Linked DNA regions of Tistrella mobilis. The protein of the gene in region 2 interacts with the protein of the main gene of each other region in a pairwise test. Links are inferred from orthologs where the notes say so. Each region holds a gene or a part of one and is shown on either strand. Other genes may lie near its edges.

Region 1 (10,385 bases), 3.5 Mb from region 2 along the record:
GCGGCGGGTGTGATAGTTCTCAAGGAACGTATCCAGCGCCAGCTTCCAGTTGGTCTTCTTCTCCAGCTGGGCGGGCCGCCAGACGACGTAATCGGCGGTGCCGATATGCTCCAGCTCGTGCGCCATGGGCCCGAGCCAGGCATCGACATCCACCTTGGGCGCGGTCGGGTCCACCTGAACGAAGACGAAGCCGTAACGCTCGGCGCAATGCAGCCGGCGCAGGCCCATCTCCTCGCGCTTCATGTTCGGAAAGCCTTCCGCCGCGGGCACGCCGACCAGTTTGCCGTCGGTGCCGTAGGTCCAGGCATGATAGGGGCAGACGAAGCTGCGCTTGTGGCTGCCGCATTCCTCCCAGACCAGCTTGGTCCCGCGGTGGCGGCAGGCGTTCAGAAAGGCATTGACCGAACCGTCCTGGGTGCGGACCAGCAGGATCGGCACCCCGGTGACGTCCATGGTCTTGTAGTCGCCGGGCTTGGGCAGCTCGCTGCCATGGGCGACGATGATCGGGTTGCGGCGGAAAATGATCTCGACCTCGCGCTTGTAGCGCTCGGGATCGATATAGCGGCTGACCGGGTTGTGATACTCGGCCGGGTCCATTTCCGTGGTGCGGCGATCGATCATGTCGAACACACGGTCGATCAGATGCACCTGGGTGGCGTGATCCATGGCGTCCTCATCGAATTATTGATTTTTAGAGCATCGGGTCGTGTCTGCGGACGGGCACGCATCCGGTGTGGACGGCTGGCTGCCCTGGGGACTCAAACTCGGTTCAAAATATACCTGTGGTTGTGATCTATCGCAATGCACGAAATAGATGAATCATAATCTACCATTGATTCGTAATCTTCGACTCCGATGTGATCCGGATGATGGACGTGTGCAGGGGCCGGAAAGATTTCGGAGGACGGCCCGGCCCTGCACGATGGCAGGCGGGTCCGTCCCCCGGATTCGGGTATGCACGGGCGCGGGCCCGGTCATTTGCGCGGGTGCAACACCGCGCAGGTCGTCGTTGCATGGGCGTAGAGCGTGCCGTCGGGGCCGATCAGCCGGCCTTCGGCGGTGCCCAGCATGCGGCCGGCATGGATGGCGCGGCCGATGGCACGCACCGGGCTGACCGTCACCGGCAGGGCCCGCACCATATTGACCTTCAACTCCACGGTGGTGGAGCCGACCCCTGCCGGCATAAGGCTGTGGATGGCACAGGCGACCGCCGCATCCAGCAGGGTCGCCATATAGCCGCCATGGGCGACGCCCATGCCGTTCAGCACATGCGGCCCGGGCTCGGCGACGATCTCCGCCTCGCCGCGTTCGATCCGCGCCAGGCGGAAGCCCAGCGTCTCGGCGATCGGCGACAGCGACCGGCCGCCATCGATATAGGCCTGCAGCTGCGCCAGCCCGTCGAGGCCGGCAATGTCGTGGGCCTCGGCGTCTCCGGTCGCGCTTGTATGAATTCCACTCATCGGGCCGTCTCCTGGTAGGATGTTTGGCCTGATAGCCGGGAGAGGGTCGCCGCGTTGCGCTCGAAGGATGATCTTCGTGCATGAGATTGGCGCCCTCGCCCGGTGCTTTTTGCCCGAACGGTATCCGGCGGTGTCGTGGCGAGGGGGCGGATGACCGCCCCGATCGGGGCGGTCATCCGCGCATGGACAAGCAGGGGCACGAGCACCGGCTCCGAGGCTTCCGGCTCATCCGCACGGGAGGCGCCATGCAATTCGTCGGCATCGACATCGCGTCGGAAACCCATGTCTTCGCCATCCTTGATGCGGACGGCACGGTCCTGGCCAAACCCAAGCCGTTCACCGAAGACGCGGCCGGGCACGGCGCGTTGCTGGCCGCGCTGGCCCCGCCGGGTGAGGCGCTGGTGGTCATGGAGGCGACCGGGCATTACTGGAAGAACCTGTTCGCCGTGCTGGCGGCCAAGGGCTACGAGGTCGCCCTGATCAACCCGCTGCGCACCCACCGCTTCCAGGGCGAGAGCCTGGAGCGCACCAAGACCGACGCCATCGACGCCCTCGGCCTGGCCCGCTTCGGGCGGGAAAAGCGCCCCTCCCCGACCCGGCTGGGCAGCCGGGCCAGCGAGGAGCTGCGCGAACTGGTTCGCCACCGCGACCGGCTGCGCCAGGATTTCGACGACCGCGTCCGCCAGCTCCGCCGGCTGGTCGATCTCGGCTTCCCGGAATTCCGACGCTATGTCCGCACGCTCGACAGCATGCTGGCCACCGCCATCCTGGCGGAATACCCCACCGCCGAGGCCGTCGCCAAAGCCACGCCACGCCGGCTCGCCAAGCTGCGCTACGATGGCCGCCACGCCGTCGGAAGCGAACTGGCCGACCAGATCATCGCCGCGGCCAAGCGCTCGGTCGGCCAGCACCACGGCCCCGCCTACCGCGTCCAGGTCCGCGACATCTGTCAGGATCTCGATCTGTGGCGCCGCCGCTTGGCCGACCGTGACGACGACATCACCCGTCTGCTCGACGAGCACGAGGTCGGCTCGCTGCTGACCTCCATCGACGGAATCGGTCCCAGCACCGCAGCACGCCTCATCGCCGAACTCGGCGATCCGGCCCGCTTCGACAGCCCCGCAGCCCTGGCAGCCTACGTCGGCGTCATCCCAGCCCTGCGCCACTCCGGAAAGCGCCGCCCCACCCGCGCCGGCATCACCCCGATCGGCAACGCGCGCCTGCGCACCGCCTTGTGGATGCCAACCCTCACCGCTGTCCGCCGAAACCCGTGGCTCAAAGCCTTCTACGACCGACTGCGCGCACAGGGAAAGCCACCAAAGCTCGCCCTCGTCGCCGCCATGCGAAAACTCCTCGTCGCCGTCTACGCCGTCGCCAAGGCTCGAAAACCCTTCGTGCCAAAGCTCGCCGACTGAAAAAAGCGCTTGCTCAGCGTGACGGTATCTCATGCCACCACCACCCGCCGGCGGAGCATCCACATGCTGCGCATGGTGCAGATCACCTCGTCATTCTGGTTGAAGGTCTTGTAGAGCAGTTTGACGATGCCGCGATCCGGCTTGGACCGGCTGGGCACGACCTCGGTGACCTCCAGCTCCAGACGGATGGTATCGCCGGGGCGCATGGGCTTCAGCCAGCGGACCTCGTCGAGGCCGGGCGAGCCCATCGACGCGGTCGAGACGATCTGCGCCTCCAGCACCAGCCTGAAGCCAAGCGCGAGGGTATGGAAGCCGCTGGCGATGATCCCGCCATAGATGCTGGCGGCAGCCGCCTCGCGATCGACATGGAAGGGCTGGTTGTCGAACTGGCTGGCGAAGGCGATGATCTCGTCTTCGGTGACGCTGCGCGCGGGCGTACGGAAGACCTGCCCGGCGGCGAAATCCTCGAAATGGAGGTCGGTCACGGGTGGGCTGGCGGCGGTGTCTGCGGACATGGGATCGGGCTACCTTGCTGCGGGTCTCTTCCTGCGGACCCTTGAAACGAACGTTTGATCCGCAGGAGTATGCCCGTTTCTGCCAGCCTCGTCAGCCTTCGCCGTTCCCCGCTGCCCCACCGGTTGCCTCAAGGAACTCGTCCTCGGTCCAGACCTCGATGCCCTTCTCGCGCGCCTTGGCAAGCTTGGAGCCGGCAGCCGCCCCGGCAACCAGGATGCTGGTCGCGGAAGACACCGAGCTTGCCACCGTGGCGCCATGCTGTTCGGCGCGGCGCTTGGCGGAATCGCGGGTCAGCTTCTCCAGCTTGCCGGTGAAGACCAGGGTCTTGCCCGACAGGCTGCCCGACACCTGCGTCGGGATATCCGCCTCGATCACCTCCACCTCGGCGGTCAGCGCCTCCAGCACCTCGCGGTTATGCGCCTCGGCCATGAAATCGGTCAGCGCCTCGGCAACCACCGGGCCGATGCCGGCGATGGCGTCAAGATCGGCCCGCGCCGCACTTTCCGGATCGGCGGCGGCTTCGAGCCCGGCGCGCCAGGCCTCAAAGCTTCGATAATTGCGCGCCAGCAACTTCGCCGTGTTCTGGCCGACATGGCGGATGCCCAGGGCGAAGATGAAGCGGTCGAGCGGCAGACGGCGCCGCGCCTCGATCGCCGCCAGCAGGTTGTCGGCCGATTTGCGGCCCCAGCCGGCCCGCTTCGTCAGGTCGATCTCGCCGGTTTCCTGACGCTGGGGCAGAGTGTAGATGTCGACCGGGCTGCGGATCAGCCCGTCTTCGAAGAAGGCTTCGACCTCCTTGCGGCCCAGCCCCTCGATATCGGCGGCATCGCGGGACACGAAATGCTTCAGCCGCTCCACCGCCTGGGCCGGGCAGATCAGCCCGCCGGTGCAGCGCCGCACCGCCTCTCCCGGCTCGCGCACCGCATGCGACCCGCAGGCGGGGCAGACGGTCGGCGCCTCGAAGGGGACGGTATCGTTCGGGCGTTCGGCGACCACCACCTCCACCACCTGCGGGATGACGTCGCCGGCACGCTGCACCACCACCAGATCGCCGATCCGGATGTCCTTGCGCGCGATCTCGTCCTCGTTGTGCAGGGTTGCGCGCGAGACGACCACGCCGCCGACCGTCACCGGCTCCAGATGCGCGACCGGGGTGAGTGCACCCGTGCGGCCGACCTGGATTTCGATGCCGAGCAGCCGGGTCTTCGCCTGTTCGGCCGGGAATTTATGCGCGATTGCCCAGCGCGGCGCCCGCGCCACCTGGCCCAGCAGCGCCTGCCAGTCCAGCCGGTCGATCTTGTAGACCACGCCGTCGATGTCGTAATCGAGCGCATGGCGGCCATCGCCGATCTCACGATAGCGTTCCAGCAGCTCGTCGGCACTTCGGCACAGCCGGCGCAGCGGATTCACGGTGAAGCCGAAATGCTCAAGCCGGTCGAGCGCGCCCGACTGGGTTGCCGCCAGCGGCTCCGAGACCTCGCCCCAGGCATAGGCAAAGAATTTCAGTGGCCGCTTGCGCGTGATCTCGGGGTCGAGCTGGCGCAGCGAGCCGGCGGCGGCATTGCGCGGATTGGCGAACAGCGCCTCGCCCGCTTCGGCACGACGCTCGTTCAGGGCGGCGAAATCGGCCTTGCCCATATAGACCTCGCCGCGCACCTCCACCAGATCGGGGGCATCCTCGGGCAGGGTCTCGGGCACGTCGTCGATCGTCAGCATGTTGCGGGTGACGTCCTCGCCCTCGGTGCCGTCACCGCGGGTCGCCGCCACCACCAGCCGGCGGTTCTCGTAGCGCAGACTGGCCGAGAGCCCGTCGATCTTAGGCTCCGCCACCACCGCAAGCTCGTCGTCTTCCTTCAGGTTCAGACCCTTGCGGGCCCGGGCCAGGAACTCCACCACATCCTCGTCTTCGAAGGCATTGCCGAGGGAGAGCATCGGCCGGGCATGACGGACCTTGGCGAAGCCCTCGGCCGGGGCCGCGCCCACCATCCGGGTCGGGCTGTCCGCCGTCTGGAGTTCCGGGTAAAGCGTCTCCAGCCGGATCAGATCGGCGCGCAGCCGGTCGTAATCGGCATCGCTGATCTCGGGTGCCGCCTCTTTGTAATAGCGCTGATCGTGATAGCGGATGCGCTGGACCAGGGCCTTGTGGCTCTGACGCGCCTCTTCGAGCGTGGGCTGCATCACGGTCTCGTCGCGGTCGGTCATGGCCGGAAGGCTCCCTCAAGACGCGGTATCGAAGGATCGGGGCGCGAGATGTACGACGATGGCGGGCCGGGGGCAAGCCCGGCACAGCGTCCCGCTCAGCTGCGCACGGCCAGGCTCATCAGCCGGTCGGCCGCGGCCCGTGCCTCGGCGGTGAGTTCGGCCCCCGACAGCATGCGGGCCACCTCTTCACGCCGCTCGGCAGCCGTCAGGGCGCGCACTTCGGTAAGGGTGGTCTCGCCCTCGATCCGCTTCGCCACCCTCAGATGCAAATCACCACGTGCCGCAACCTGTGGGTTGTGGGTGACGACCAGGACCTGGGCATGGCCGCCCAGGCGCTGCAACCGTTCGCCCACCGCATCGGCCACCGCACCGCCGATGCCGCTGTCGACCTCGTCGAAGACCAGGGTGCCGGCGCTGGCCGTGCGGGCCAGCACCACCTTCAGCGCCAGCATCAGCCGCGACAGCTCACCGCCCGATGCCACCCTGGCGAGCGGGCCTGCCGGCGCGCCCGGATTGGTGCGGACCATGAACTGGCAGCGTTCGATGCCTTCGGGCCCCCAGGCGTCTTCGGGCAGCGGCTCGAAGGCGACCGCGATCTCGACCCGGCCCATGCGCAGCGGCCCGAGTTCGGCCGCGATCGCCTTGATCAACTCGTCTGCTGCCGCCTTGCGGGCCTGGCTCAGGGCCTCGGCAGCCTTGCGGTATACCCGGCGCGCCTCGGCGGCCGCGGCGGTCAGTTTGGCCGCGACCGTACCGCCGCCGTCGATCAATTCCAGCCGGGCACGCAGCTTCCGGGCAAGCTCGGGCAGGTCTTCGGTCGTGACCTGATGGCGGCGGGCGGCGGCACGCAGGGCATAGAGCCGGTCCTCGACCACTTCCAGGCTGTCTTCGCCCAGGTCCAGATCGGCGAGCAGCCGCTCGACCCCCGCGACGCCTTCGCCGATCTCGATCGAGGCGCGCTCCAGCCCGGCCCGCAGCTGGCGGACCCGCTCGTCGGTTTCGGCATCGGGCAGGCGTTGCAGGGCGCGATCGGCATCCAGCAGCCGCACCTCAAGCGTCGGCTCACCGTTCAGCGCATCCAGTGCCGCATTCAGCGCCGCCACGATCCGGTCGGCATTCTGCAGCCGCTGGCGGCGATGGACCAGATCCTCTTCCTCTCCCGGCTGCGGCTTCAGCTTGTCGAGATCGGCGAGGCTGGTGCGAAGATGGTCCTCTTCGCGCCGCACCGCCTCGGCCTCGGCCTCGGCGCGATCGCGGGCGGTGTCCGCAGCCTGCATCTCGCGGAAGCGACGCGCCACCTCTGCCTTCAGCGCCTCGTGGCCGCCGAACTGGTCCAGCACCTCGCGATGGGTGCGCGGATCCAGCAGGCCGTGCTGATCGTGCTGACCGTGGATCTCGACCAGCACCTCGCCCAGCTGGCGCAACAGGCCCACGCCGACGGCCCGGTCGTTCACCCAGGCACGGCTGCGGCCATCGGGAGTGACGGTGCGCCGCAGGATCAGCGGCAGCGCGGCCGGGATATCCTGCCCGGCCAGCATGGCCAGCGCCGGATGATCCTCCGCCACCTCGAACACGGCCGTGACCGAGGCCTGGGCGGCGCCGGCGCGCACCAGCCCGCTGTCACCCCGGGCTCCCAGCGCCAACCCCAGCGCATCGAGCAGGATCGACTTGCCGGCACCGGTCTCGCCGGTCAGGACGGCGAGGCCGGGGCCGAGGTCGAGATCGAGCCGGTCGATCAGAACCACGTCGCGGATCGAGAGACTGGCGAGCATCCGGTCTTCCGTGACGATTGCGAAGGAAACAGTGGGTCAGGTGGATGGCGGAACGGGGCGGCGGGCGGGTGCCGGATCAGAAAACCGATTTGAAGGCCCGGCTGATCCACGACCCCTTGTCTTCCAACGGCTGCAGATTGCGGCCGGTAAGCTGAGCATAGCTGTCCTGGTACCAGTCGCTGCCGGGATAGTTGTAGCCCAGCACGGCAGCGGCCGTCTGGGCCTCGCGCTCGATGCCCAGCGACAGATAGGCCTCGACCAGCCGGTGCAGCGCCTCGGGCACGTGGGTGGTGGTCTGGTAGCGTTCGATCACGGTGCGGAAGCGGTTGATCGCCGCGATGTACATGCCACGGGTCAGATAGTAGCGGCCGATTTCCATTTCCTTGCCGGCCAGATGGTCGCGGGCAAGGTCTATCTTCAGCCGGGCGTCACGGGCATAGGCGCTGTCGGGGAAGCGACGCACCACCTCCTGGAAAGCCTCCAGCGACTTGCGGGTCATCTCCTGGTCGCGGCCGACATCCGAGATCCGCTCATAATGGCAGAGCCCGACCAGATAATAGGCGTAGGCCACATTGGGGTTGCCGGGATGCAGGTCGATGAAGCGCTGCGCGGTTGCGATCGCATCTTCATACTGATTGGCCTGGTAGTAGGAATAGGCGGCCATCAGCTGCGCCTCGGTGGCCCAGGTCGAATAGGGATGCTGACGTTCGACCTCGTCGAAGCTCTGCGCCGCCTTGCGATACTCGCCCTGGTCCAGTTCGTTCGCCGCCTGGCTGTAGATCTGCTCCACCGGCCGCTCGACATAAGCAGGGCGGTCGTCGTCATCGCTTGAGCACGCGGCAAGCCCCGCCACACACGCCGCCAGAAGGCCGGCCCGCAGGATTCTATGGGCCCGGATCCTGTAGGCGCGGGTCACGGCTGTCGCCGTCCGCATCGCGATCGCCCGTTCCGTTGCGACTGCCTTCGCCATCCGTTCCCCGTCATGCTGCTCGGTGTCATGTCACGTCTCTGCCGGCCCTGGCCAAGCGGCCGCTACTATACCACTCCTGATCCGCACGAACAGAGCCGTGGCACCCGCACTGCATATCCGCAGAAACGGGCCGTGAAGCGGATGACATGTGACGTATCGGCATCATGGCTGCCTCAAAACACGTCGCCTCCCCGGCAAAAATGCCGCCGCAACGATCCGGGGACGGGAACGTTGATGCGAATGGTCTGCGCAAGGCGATGGTGCAACATGCGCGACGTCAATGCCTTCCGGTCATGTACACCCGAGCCCACCCCCGCAGGCTCCGCACCACGTGCCCGTGGTTTCAAGTCCCGGACCGGGTATCGTTCGCAGAGGATGCGACTGCAACCCGGCGTTTGCAGTCAGAGAGTAGCAACACTAAGAAACGCCATGTTCACATTGTCAGAAATGAACCCGATCGAAGCTTTTACCATTTCTTCACCACGCTAAATATTTCCGAGAATACTCGATGAAGACACATTGATGTTCGGATATATCTCCTGAAACTCAATCATCCCGCGATCATTACATTACTGCTTTTTGCAAATTGTCATAAAACAGGTGAGGCTACCCAGCCCTTCGCACTTCGCAAGCAACCGACGGTGTTATCGGATTAGATCAGTTTCTAGCGAAAAAGCCATAAACGATTGTTTTGGTGCCCGCTATGTCTCTTGGCCTGCAATGAATGATTACTCGAAGTTCTGTTTGACAAAGTTGTTCATGAGACCGCAAATATGAGCAACAAAAACATGCATAGAGACGCCTGCGCTATGGGGGAACTGGCTAGACGTGTCGATAATTTCGTCGGGGAGCGGATCCGTCTGAGGCGGACGCTGCTTGGCATGACCCAGGAACACCTGGCGGCGGCTCTCGATATTTCGTACCAGCAGGTACAGAAATACGAAACCGGGCTCAATCGTGTGAGTGCGGGCCGCCTGTACGAAATCTCGACCAAACTCGGTGTACCGGTCGCCTTCTTCTTCGACGGTCTGGAAGAGATGGCAGACAGCATCGATCCGGACGCGCCCAAGGAACATGGCGGCAAGAACCGCTCGACCATTGAACTCGTCCGGTACTTCACCGACATTACCGATCAGACCCTGAGGACGGCGATCATCCGCCTGATCAAGGCTTTGGCCGAGGGAAACGGACAGCGGGGCGAACACACCGACGACCTGGACATGACCGATCTTCTGGACGACGACCGGCAGCATTGAGCGCCGGCCGTTGGCCGCATACACCTGATCCAACGCTGAAGGCCCGCATCGCGAAACACGATGCGGGCCTTTGGCTTGTTACGGCTGGTGTCGGAGAGGCGGTCTCAGGCGGCCTCGACCGCCCGGGCGGTATCGACTTCGCGGCAGCTGGTATAGCGCCAGGCGGTCGGGTCGGCGAAGAGAGCGTGCAGCAGGGCGTTGTTCACGCCATGGCCGGGCGCCAGCCCCTCGAAACGCGCCAGCAGGGGCGCACCGGCAAGGTAGAGGTCACCGACGGCATCCAGCGCCTTGTGACGCACGAATTCGTCGGCATAGCGCAGGCCCTCGGGGTTCAACACCCGGTCGCCGTCGACCACCACTGCATTGTCGAGCGAGCCGCCGCGGCCGAGGCCGGCTGCGCGCATCTGCTCCACCTCGTGGGCGAAGCCGAAGGTGCGGGCCGCCGCCAGCTCCGACGAGAAGCCCCGGGCGGTCAGGTCGATCACGATCCGCTCGCGTCCGATCACCGGGTTGGCGAAATCGATGGTGACGTCCAGGGTCCAGCGGTCTGCGGGCAGCAGGCGCACCACCGAGTTGCCCTGCACCAGTTCCACCGGCTTCAACACCTCGATGAAACGCCGTGCCACGGGCTGCTCGATCATGCCGGCCCGCTCGATCACCTGGATGAAGGGGCGCGAACTGCCGTCCATCACCGGCACTTCAGGCCCGTCGATGTCGATGATCAGATTGTCGATGCCCATGGCGGCCAGTGCCGCCATCAGGTGTTCCACGGTGGACACCGTTACGGCCGGCCG
Region 2 (10,644 bases):
GCGGCGCAAGGTGTGCTGGCCGGTGCCAATGCCGCGCTGGCGGCGGGCGAGGCCGGCGGTGATCGCCGTCAGGGCGCCCGGTTGCTGCCCGACCGCGGCCGTTCGCTGACCGGGGTGATGATCGACGACCTCACCACCCGGGGCGCCGACGAGCCTTATCGCATGTTCACCTCGCGCGCCGAATACCGGCTGCTGCTCAGGGCCGACAATGCCGACCTGCGGCTGACGGGCGAGGCGATCGCCCTGGGGCTGGTCGGTGCCGAACGTCGTGCCGCTCATGAGGCGAAGCTGGCGGCCCTCGATGATGCCCGGCATCTGGCCCGCAGCCTGACCCTGACGCCGGAACAGGCCCGCACCCATGGTATCCCCGCCAATCGTGATGGCCGGCCGCGCTCCCTGCACCAGCTGCTGGTTCATGCTGAGGCGACCCGTCTGGTGCTGACCGGCATCTGGCCCGAGCTGGCCCGGATCCGCGCCGACGTCTACGAGCAGATCGAGATCGAGGCCCGCTATGACGGCTATCTCGGTCGCCAGGAGGCGGATGTCTCTGCCTGGCGGAGAGAGGGGGGGCTCGCCATTCCGCCCGGCTTCGACTATGGCCGTGTCGGCGGCCTGTCGGCCGAGATGCAGGAGAAGCTGAACCGGAATCGGCCGGCGACGATCGCCGCCGCTCAGGCAATCCCCGGGGTGACCCCGGCGGCGCTCAGCCTGGTGATCGGCGCCATCCGGCGCGGCGCGGCCCTGGCAGCGGAGTAGGGCAGATGGCACGCAAACCCGATGCCCGTCGCGGCGGCCCCAGGCCTGCGGCTCAGCCGCGCGCTGCCGGGCCGGCCGGTCCAGCCGGCGCCGACCACGACATCATCCGGCCGCGCATCGATGCGCTGCTTGCCGGGGTTCCACGTGAAACTCTCGACCGGCTGGAGATTTACGCCGAAAGGCTCATCCGCTGGCAGGGGGCGATCAATCTGGTGGGCCCCGCGACCCTGCCTGAACTCTGGCGCCGGCATATGCTCGATTCGGCCCAGCTTCTGCCGCTGATCGGTCCGGTCGCCGGCCGGCGTCTGGTCGATCTGGGCTCCGGTGCCGGCTTCCCCGGGCTGGTGTTGGCGGCGCTGGCTGATCTGGACGTCCATCTGGTCGAAAGCGACACCCGCAAGGCGATCTTCCTGCGGGAGACCGCCCGGGCGATGGGCATCGCCGTCACCGTCCATGCCGAGCGGATCGAGCGCCTGAAGCCCCTGGATGCCGACCTTGTGTCCGCCCGCGCGCTTGCCCCTTTGGACAAGCTTCTTGAGATGGCCATTCCGCTTGCCCGCCCTGATGCCGTATTCTGGTTTCTGAAAGGCGCCCAGGCCGATGCCGAGATTGCAGCCGCCCGCACCCGCTGGACAATGCAGGTGGTATGCCATAGAAGTATGACCGACGAGGGTGGCGTCATCCTTGAAGCGAAGGGGCTGTCTCGTGTCCAAGACCGTGACCAATCCCGCTGATGCGGCGCCTCAGGGCACCGGTCGCGTGCTGGCCATCGCAAACCAGAAGGGCGGCGTCGGTAAGACCACGACCGCAATCAATCTCGCGACCGCGCTGGCTGCGGCGCGCAAGCGGGTTCTGGTGATCGATCTCGATCCGCAGGGCAATGCGTCGACCGGGCTGGGCATCGGTGCCAGCCAGCGGGATCCGTCGAGCTATGACGTATTGATGGGCGAGGCGAGCCTTGCCGAGGCGATCGTCGAAACCGATGTGCCCGGGCTGGCGGTGGTGCCGGCTGTGGTCGACCTGACCGGTGCCGAAATCGAGCTGATCGAGCGCCCGGCCCGCGAACGCCGGCTGCGCATGGCGCTGGGTGCCGAGGGACTACCGCAGTACGACTACATCTTCATCGACTGCCCGCCTTCGCTCGGCATCCTGACCCTGAATTCCCTGGTCGCCGCCGATGCGGTGCTGGTGCCGCTGCAGTGTGAGTTCTTCGCGCTCGAAGGCGTTAGCCAGCTGGTTCGGACCGTCGACCGGGTGCGTCGTTCGCTCAATCCGCGGCTCGACATCCAGGGTGTGGTGCTGACCATGTTCGACAACCGCAACAACCTGTCCAATCAGGTGGCGGCCGATGTGCGCAACTTCTTCGGCGACAAGGTCTACAAGACCGTCATCCCGCGCAATGTCCGCGTCTCGGAAGCGCCCAGCCACGGCAAGCCGGTGCTGCTCTATGATCACCGCTGCGCCGGGGCCAAGGCCTATATCCATCTGGCGGGTGAGGTGCTGAAGCGCGAACGGGGGGTGGCCGCGTGAGTGCGGAAGAGACCGGCGGCCGCAAGCGCGGCCTGGCGCGCGGCCTGTCCGCGCTGCTTGGTGATACGGCGATCGAGGATGCGGCCCCCGCGGCCGCAACCGCCGATGTCCGGATGATGCCGGTAGAGCGGCTGCGCCCCGGCCGCTATCAGCCCCGCCGGCATTTCGACGAAGAGGCCCTGTCGCAGCTGGCCGCCAGCCTGCGTGAACGTGGTGTGGTCCAGCCGATCCTGGTCCGGCCGCTCGATGACGGCGGGTTCGAAATCGTCGCCGGCGAACGTCGGTGGCGGGCGGCGCAGCTTGCCCGGCTGCACGAGGTTCCGGTCATCGTCCGCCATATGGCGGATCATGATGCGCTGGAAATCGCCCTGGTCGAGAACATCCAGCGCCAGGATCTGACGCCGCTGGAAGAGGCTGACGGCTATCGCCGGCTGATGGGGGAGTTCTCCTACACCCAGGAGGAACTCGGCCGGGTGATCGGCAAGAGCCGCGCCCATGTCGCCAACATGCTCCGCCTGCTGAACCTGCCCGATGCGGTCAAGGAGATGCTCGACGACGGCCGGCTGTCCATGGGGCATGCCCGGGCGATCGCCACGGCTGAAGACCCTTCGGCCCTGGCGAAACGCATTGCCGATCGGGGGCTGACGGTGCGTGAGGCAGAAACTCTCGCACGGGGCGAAGCGGAAAAGCGGGCGACCCGCGATGGCAGCCAGCGCAAGCCTGTCGGTGGCCGGCCGCGCCGGGCCGAGGCCGCTGGTGGTTCTACCAAGGACAGCGATACACTGCGCCTGGAAGAGGATCTGAGCGAGAGCCTGGGGCTCAAGGTCTCGATCAACCCGATCTCGCCGACCGCCGGCTCGATGACCATCGCCTATGGGTCTCTCGAAGACCTCGATGACCTGCTTGCCCGGCTGGGCGGGCGGGGCTGAGGCATCGATCAGGGCCAGTTTACACCCAAAATATTATCGGTCGTGGAGGCTGGTTTTCAGGCCTCAACGGCGACGTTTCCGCTGCCCGGCTTCGGCAGCAAGACCGAGCAATGCCTGGCCGACCAGGGTTTCCTGAGGCAGCCCCTGTTTGGCCCGGGCCTCGGCATCGGCCAGCCGGCCCAGCGCCCGGGCCAGAGCCGCAGTCGGCCATACCGCCAATGCCGCCTTGAAGCCGCTGGTCTGCTTGAAGAAGACCGGCGGTTTCAGCGATTTCATCGCCGTCTCGGGATCCGCTCCCTCGTCGATCTCGGCCCGTGCCTGAAGCAGCCTGCCGAAATGGCGGGAGACCGCGCGCAGCAGGGCGATGGCCGATGTGCCCTCGGCGAAGGCCCGGTCCAGAGCCCGGTCCAGAGCCGCGGCATCGCCGCCGGCTGCGGCCAGCGCCACATCATCCAGTGCCACGGTCCGCGCATCGCCGATCACGGCTTCGACGTCATCGAGCGTGACCCGGCCGCGGCCATGGGCGTAGAGGGCCAGCTTGTCCAGCTCCATCCGGGTCATCGCCCGGTCGGCCCCCAGAGAACCGGCCAGCGCCATCAGCGCATCGGCATCGGCCTGGAGCCCTGACTCCGACAGGTGATTGCGGATCACTTCGGCCAGATCCCGGCCTTCATCGGCATAGCAGGCGATGGCGGCCGCGTTGGCGGCGGTTTCGAAGAGTTTGCGAAGCTTCGATCCGGGGCCCAGCTCGCCGCCATCGACCACGATCAGCGCGTCGCCGACCGGGTCGCCAAGGAAAGCGGCCAATGCCGCCGTCTGGCCATCGCCGATATCCCTGAGCCTGACCACCCGCCGTCCGCCACCAAAAGCAATGGCGGCCGCTTCATCGGCAAGCCGGGCAGGGTCCTCCGACAGGGTCTTGCCGTCGAGGGTGGCAATCCGGAAGGGGTCGGTAGGGTCCGGTACGACCGCGCGCACCAAACGGTCCGCCCGTTCCTTCACCAGCCCCCGATCGGGACCGTAGACCAGAACGGCCCGCCAGGCGGCATCGGGCCGGCCGCTTTTGGTATCCGCATCCCGGGGGGCGACCTTCACCATCCGTCTGCCGCCGCCTCAGACCTCGCCATGCTGGTCGAAATAGATCGCGAGCCGGGTATGAACCTCCCGTGCCGCTTCCTGCAGGGCACGCTCGATCGCATCCTGCCGGGACACCAGCGTTGCATAGGGGGCGGAGATCTGGTCATAGCCGTTGATCTGGGTGACCGTCCCGTCGGCCAGCAGCCTGTCGGTCTTGTTGTCGCCGGCATTCGGCGCGATCAGGCGGTAGGTCACGGCGACCCGCACATTATAGCGGCTGGCCGTCGCGTCTTCGTTGATTGCGAGGCCGGTTTCCGTGATCCGGATCGCGCTGTCCAGCCGGTAGCGCCCGGGATTGCCGCGGCCCTCCCCGGCAAGCAGACGCTCCAGACTGTTCCGGTAGATCTGGCCAGCCCGGTCGGGCACCGGTCCGACCGCGACAGCGGCCAGCTGTTCGGTGACCGCGGGGCGGCTGGCCGCCGTCTCGCTGTAGAGCGGCCGGAAGCCGCAGGCCGACAGCGTCAGCGCCGCCGTGGCCATCGCGGCCGCCAGCACCAGCCGCCTTGGGCGGCGGCTGGCGGGTCGGGTCGGAGCGTTGCGGTCAACCGATGAGGTTGAGGATGCGGTTCGGGACATAGATCACCTTCCGCGGGGTGCGGCCGTCGAGAGCGGTCTTGACCTTGTGGTCGGCGAGGGCACGTTCCACAGCCGCATCCTGATCCAGATCCGGCGCGACATCCAGCTTGCTGCGCACCTTGCCGTTGACCTGCACGGGCAGGGTGACGGTGTCGACCGTCACCAGGGCCGGGTCGAAATCGGGCCAGGGCTGTTCGGCCAGCAGGCCGTCATGGCCGGCCATCCGCCAGAGTTCCTCACCCAGATGCGGGGTCATCGGCCCGATCAGCCGGATGACGGCATCCACCGCCTCGCGGGCGACGGCGGTATCGGCGGGCGAGGCCGGGGTGAAGTCGAACAGCGCGTTCGACAGTTCGCGCAGCCGCGCCACACCCTTGTTGAAGTGGAAGCGCTCCAGATCCTCCGACAGGTCGCGGATCGTCCGGTGCAGCTTGCGGCGGATCTCCAGCGCCGTACCCTCGGCCGCCGCCAGATCGGCGCCGATATCGGTGCCGGGGGCGGGCAGGGCGGCCGCCCATTCATCCACCAGACGATACAGCCGGGCCAGATAGCGGTGCGCGCCTTCCGCACCCGCATCGGTCCATTCCAGATCGCGTTCCGGCGGGCTGTCGGACAGCATGAACAGCCGTGCGGTATCGGCGCCATAGGCCTCGATGATCGCCATCGGGTCCACGACGTTGCGCTTGGACTTGCTCATCTTCTCGATGCGGCCGCGGGTCACCGGCCGGCCGGTTTCCACATGGACCAGCTGGCCGTCGGCGTCTTTGGTCACCTCTTCGGGGAAGACCCAGCGGCCCTGATCGTCCTTGTAGGTCTCGTGCACCACCATGCCCTGGGTCAGCAGCCCGGCGAAGGGCTCCTTCACGTCCAGCAGCCCCACCTCGCGCATGGCGCGGGTGAAAAAGCGGGAATAGAGCAGGTGCAGCACGGCATGTTCGATGCCGCCGATATACTGGTCGACCGGCATCCACTTGTCGGCCGCGTCGCGCGGGAAGGGCCGGTCGGTGGTCAGGCCGGTATAGCGGGCGAAATACCAGCTGCTCTCGAAGAAGGTATCGAAAGTGTCGGTCTCACGCCGGGCCGGCTTGCCGCAATTCGGGCAGTCGACATGCGCCCAGCTGGGATGGCGGTCCAGCGGGTTGCCCTGGCCGTCGAACACCACATCCTCGGGCAGGGTGACCGGCAGCTGGTCTTCCGGCACCGGCACCACGCCGCAATCCGGGCAGTGGATCACCGGGATCGGGCAGCCCCAATAGCGCTGGCGCGACACGCCCCAGTCGCGCAGGCGGAAGGTGGTCTCACCCTTGCCGATGCCGATCTTCTCAAGTTCCTCGATCGCGCGGCGCTTGGCGTCTGCGACCGACAGCCCGTCCAGGAAGCCGGAATTCACGATCACGCCGTCGCCGGTCACCGCCTCGGTGCCGATCTCCAGCGAGGAAGCGTCGTCCATGCCTGCGGGCCGGACCACCGGCTTCACCGGCAGGTCGTATTTGCGGGCGAAATCCAGGTCGCGCTGGTCATGGGCCGGGCAGCCGAAGATCGCGCCAGAGCCGTATTCCATCAGCACGAAATTCGCCACATAGACCGGCAGTTTCAGCCCCGGCACGAAGGGATGTTCGGCATCGACCGGCAGCCGGTAGCCCTTCTTCTCGGCCTTCTCCAGCACCTCTTCGCTGGTGCCGGTGCGGTTGCACTCTTCGATGAAGGCGGCAAGCGCGGGGTCGGATGCCGCCAGCGCCTCGGCCAGCGGGTGGTTGGGGGCGATGCCGCAGAAGGCGGCGCCGAACAGCGTGTCGGGGCGGGTGGTGAAGACCTCCAGCCCGTCCAGCCCCTCGGGTGCACCCTCAAGACGGAAGCGCAGCCGGGCACCTTCGGAACGGCCGATCCAGCGCTCCTGCATGGTCTTCACCCGGTCGGGCCAGCGGTCCAGCGTCGACAGGCTGTCGAGCAGATCGTCGCCGAAGGCGGTGATCTTCAGGAACCACTGCGACAGCTTGCGCCGTTCCACCAGGGCGCCCGAACGCCAGCCACGGCCCTCGATCACCTGTTCATTGGCCAGCACCGTCTGGTCGACCGGATCCCAGTTGACCCAGCTTTCCTTGCGATAGGCGAGGCCGGCTTCCAGGAACTTCAGGAACATGCGCTGCTCGTGGACGTAATAGTCCGGTGCGCAGGTGAAGATCTCCCGGTTCCAGTCATAGGACAGGCCCATCGACTTCAGCTGGCCGCGCATGGCCGCGATGTTGTCGTAGGTCCATTTGCCCGGGTGGATGCCGCGCTCGATGGCGGCATTCTCGGCCGGCATGCCGAAGGCGTCCCAGCCCATCGGGTGCAGGACGTTATACCCCTTGGCGCGGCGGTAGCGCGCGGTCACGTCCCCCAGCGTATAGACGCGGACATGGCCGATATGGATGCGGCCGGAGGGGTAGGGGAACATCTCGAGCACGTAGTATTTCGGCTTCGACGACGCTTCATCGGTCGTGAAGGTGCCGTTCTCGTCCCACACCTGCTGCCACTTGGGCTCGATCGCCTTGGGGTTGTAGCGGGCCATTTTTCCGGTACGAAGTGCGGGTGACCGCAACCGGCACCGCCCCCCTTCTGTCAGGGGGCATGCCGCTGCCGGTCACCCGGTTGGAGAGGATGGCGGCAGGGCTGGCCCCGTCGCCGGACTTGTGACGCCGTCAGCTCGCCGTGCTTGACACGCGCAGCTGACGGGCGCGGGTGAGGATGGCGTCCTCGATACGGGTCGCGACCGCGGGCTCGACGGGCTGGTCGACCCAGGTGCCGGTTTCGTCGCGGCGCTGCTTGAAGGCAGCCACGCGGATGCCGTCGGCCCGGAGCTGGCGGTCGAGGATATAGACGGTGAGCTTCATCCGCTCACCCGGCGTTTCGGGCGCGCTGTACCAGTCGGTGATCAGCACACCGCCGAAGGGGTCGGCGGAGGCCAGCGGCATGAAGCTGATGGTGTCGAGCGAGGCCCGCCACAGGAAGCTGTTCACGCCGATCGGCGAGGCGCCGCCGGTGCCGTCGCGGCTCTTCTCATTGTCGAAGATATTGAGCCCGCCGTCGCCGAAGATGGTCTGGCGCTGGGTCTCGTAGGTGCCGCCGGTTCCGCCTGGCATCGAGCGCGGATAGCTGGCTTCGGTCTCCACGCCGCTGCAGCCCGCGAGCAGCGCGAGCGCGCCTGCGAGCGTCGCGAACCGCAAAAGATCCTTGCCCGTGACTGCCATGGCCGTTCCAAACCTCTCTGGCTATTGTCCGACGTGGTCCCGCCGGCGTTGTCTCTGGTCCCGACAGGGCGTCGCCGAAATCTGTCCGAGAGAGGCATTTGCACTCCGTCGGATGCTTCGGTCGGCTGAACTATATGGCAAGCCGCTTCCTGCCTCAACCGAAGCCGATAGCCCGCCGTCCGTGGCACCGGGCAGCCCCGGGGACCGGATCAGGGGGCCGTGACGCCGCCGTGTCATCCCTGTTGCAATCCTGCTACATTGTGACGGAAATCACTGACGCGTCGTATTGCGCCGCGTTGACGGCGCGTGCGCTGCGGAAGAACATGAACTTGCCGCATGGGCGAATTCCCCGCACGCCCGGCGTCCGGATGGCGGCCAAGACCGTCGACCGTCAAAGAGCTTCCGGCCAGCATCAGGCCAATCATGACCAGGCCGGAACCCGAAGCGGGCCGGCTGACCAGATCGTATCCCGGACGTCCCGGCACCCGGCCGGATTGAAGATTTCTGAACGTTCTCACCAGGGGACCCGACCCGATGAAGAAGATCCTGCTCGGCAGCACTGCCATCGTCGCCGCTGCCGCCGCTTTCGCCGCTCCCGCTTCGGCGGCCGAGAAGATCAAGCTCGGCCTCGGCGGCTATTATCAGAGCGCCTTCGTCCTGATCGACGAGGATGTGGCAGATACCCGCACCGACAGCATCAAGCAGGAAGGCGAGATCCACTTCCTGGGTGAGACCACGCTCGACAACGGTGTCACCGTCGGCGTGAACGTGCAGCTCGAGGGCTACACCACCGGCGACCAGATCGACGAGCACTTCGTCTATTTCGAGGGCGGCTTCGGCCGCGTGCAGCTGGGCGCCGCCGACTCGGCCGCCTATCTGATGCACTATTCGGCCCCGACCGCGATCGCAGGTCACGGCGTCGACAGCCCGAACTTCTTCCATGCCTCGCAGCCCGGCACCAATGTGCTGGCCTCGAACTACACCTTCCTGAACACCACCGGCGACGCCAACAAGCTGACCTATTTCACCCCGCGCTTCGCGGGCTTCCAGCTGGGCCTGTCGTACACGCCCAGCCTCGCGGCCGGCACGGGCGGCTCGTCGAACTCCTATGGCAACCTGCCGGATAACACCCCGGGCCAGCAGGAGCAGATCGTCGAGATCGGCGCCAACTACGTGAACAGCATCGGCGGCGTCGATGTGGCCTTCGCGCTGGGCTACCTCACCGGCAAGCAGGAAGTCGATGCCGCAGGCTTCGACGATCAGGAAGCCTTCACCGTGGGCGCGCAGCTGGGCTATGCCGGCTTCACCTTCGGCGGTGGCTACCAGAAGAACAATATGGGCCTGCAGCTCGAAGACGACATGGAGCAGTGGAACGTCGGCCTGACCTACGGCTTCGGTCCCTTCACCGTCGGCACCGGCTATGGCTATGGCAGCCAGACCAGCGGTGCCGGCGTCGAGGACGAGCTGTCGACCTTCGAGATCGGCGGCACCTACGAGATGGGCCCGGGCGTCAGCCTGATGGCCGGCTACTTCCACTACGACTTCGACTCGGATCTGGCGGCGAACCGGAACACCTCGGACGCCTTCATGGTCGGTACCTCGCTCGAATTCTGATCGGGCAGTCGTGGACGCCGCAGTTTCCGCGGCGTCCATCCCCCTCACATAACCGTCTGACGGCCGATCCGGCCCTGCCCGGAGTTGTTGCTTCACAGCCACAGTGTGGCGGGAAGCGCGACGGCAGGGGTGCACCTCGCTTGACCACCGCATGCGCGGGATGGAACATGGCGACGCACAGCGCTTCGGATACGGCTTCGACGGCACCCTATTTACGGGTCGTATCACCTGGCGCTCGATGCCGCGCCGGGCTTTTTTTGCTGGTCTGATGGCAGTTCGCCAGAGGGCCGGCCTCAAGCCTGGCTCCACCGGTTCTAGGGGAACTGACCGATGAAGAAGATTCTGCTTGGCACGTCGGCCATCGTCGCCGCCGGCCTGCTCGCCGCGCCGGCGTCGGCCGCTGAGAAGATCAAGCTGGGCCTGGGTGGCTACTACCAGAGCGCCTTCGTCCTGATCGACGAGGACGTCGAGAACACCCGCACCGACAGCATGAAGCAGGAAGGCGAGATCCACTTCCTGGGTGAGACCACGCTCGACAACGGCATCAAGGTTGGTGTCAACGTCCAGCTCGAGGCCTACACCACCTCGGATCAGGTCGACGAGCACTATGTCTACTTCGAGGGTGGCTTCGGTCGCGTCGTCCTCGGCGCCGAGAACTCGGCTCCGTACCTGATGCACTATTCGGCCCCGTCGGCCGTGGTGGGTCATGGCGTCGACAGCCCGAACTTCTTCCATGCCAGCCGTCCGTCCTACTCGGTTGGCGGCGCCACCGTTCAGAACGCGCTCGCCTCGAACGCGACCTTCCTGAACGCGACCAGCGACGCCAACAAGCTGACCTACTTCACCCCGCGCTTCGCCGGCTTCCAGCTCGG

Evidence for each region.
Region 1: the proteins of leuS (region 2) and ligA interact in binary tests that used the Escherichia coli proteins (3 or more experiments, as listed by UniProt). The link is inferred for Tistrella mobilis from one-to-one orthologs.

What each region holds. Positions count from the first base shown.
Region 1 is NZ_CP121017.1:1,213,002-1,223,386, reverse strand. Bases 3,038-5,929 are described here. They hold ligA (NAD-dependent DNA ligase LigA), read right to left. Parts: upstream 5,594-5,929; coding sequence 3,482-5,593; downstream 3,038-3,481. Other genes in these bases: recN (DNA repair protein RecN), read right to left, coding at 5,689-5,929; P7L68_RS11320 (MaoC family dehydratase), read right to left, coding at 3,038-3,390. In the rest of the region: P7L68_RS11335 (aromatic ring-hydroxylating dioxygenase subunit alpha), read right to left, coding at 1-666; P7L68_RS11330 (PaaI family thioesterase), read right to left, coding at 975-1,460; P7L68_RS11325 (IS110 family transposase), read left to right, coding at 1,643-2,875; more of P7L68_RS11320, read right to left, coding at 2,905-3,037; more of recN, read right to left, coding at 5,930-7,365; P7L68_RS11305 (outer membrane protein assembly factor BamD), read right to left, coding at 7,442-8,335; P7L68_RS11300 (helix-turn-helix domain-containing protein), read left to right, coding at 9,109-9,591; lpxC (UDP-3-O-acyl-N-acetylglucosamine deacetylase), read right to left, coding at 9,696-10,385. UniProt on the Escherichia coli protein: DNA ligase that catalyzes the formation of phosphodiester linkages between 5'-phosphoryl and 3'-hydroxyl groups in double-stranded DNA using NAD as a coenzyme and as the energy source for the reaction.
Region 2 is NZ_CP121017.1:4,749,708-4,760,351, forward strand. Bases 4,687-7,837 are described here. They hold leuS (leucine--tRNA ligase), read right to left. Parts: upstream 7,480-7,837; coding sequence 4,894-7,479; downstream 4,687-4,893. Other genes in these bases: lptE (LPS assembly lipoprotein LptE), read right to left, coding at 4,687-4,928; P7L68_RS27100 (DUF3576 domain-containing protein), read right to left, coding at 7,610-7,837. Also shown: tRNA uridine-5-carboxymethylaminomethyl(34) synthesis enzyme MnmG, read left to right, coding at 1-756; 16S rRNA (guanine(527)-N(7))-methyltransferase RsmG, read left to right, coding at 762-1,490; P7L68_RS27075 (ParA family protein), read left to right, coding at 1,462-2,286; P7L68_RS27080 (ParB/RepB/Spo0J family partition protein), read left to right, coding at 2,283-3,215; holA (DNA polymerase III subunit delta), read right to left, coding at 3,279-4,313; more of lptE, read right to left, coding at 4,329-4,686; more of P7L68_RS27100, read right to left, coding at 7,838-8,158; P7L68_RS27105 (porin), read left to right, coding at 8,693-9,772; P7L68_RS27110 (porin), read left to right, coding at 10,103-10,644.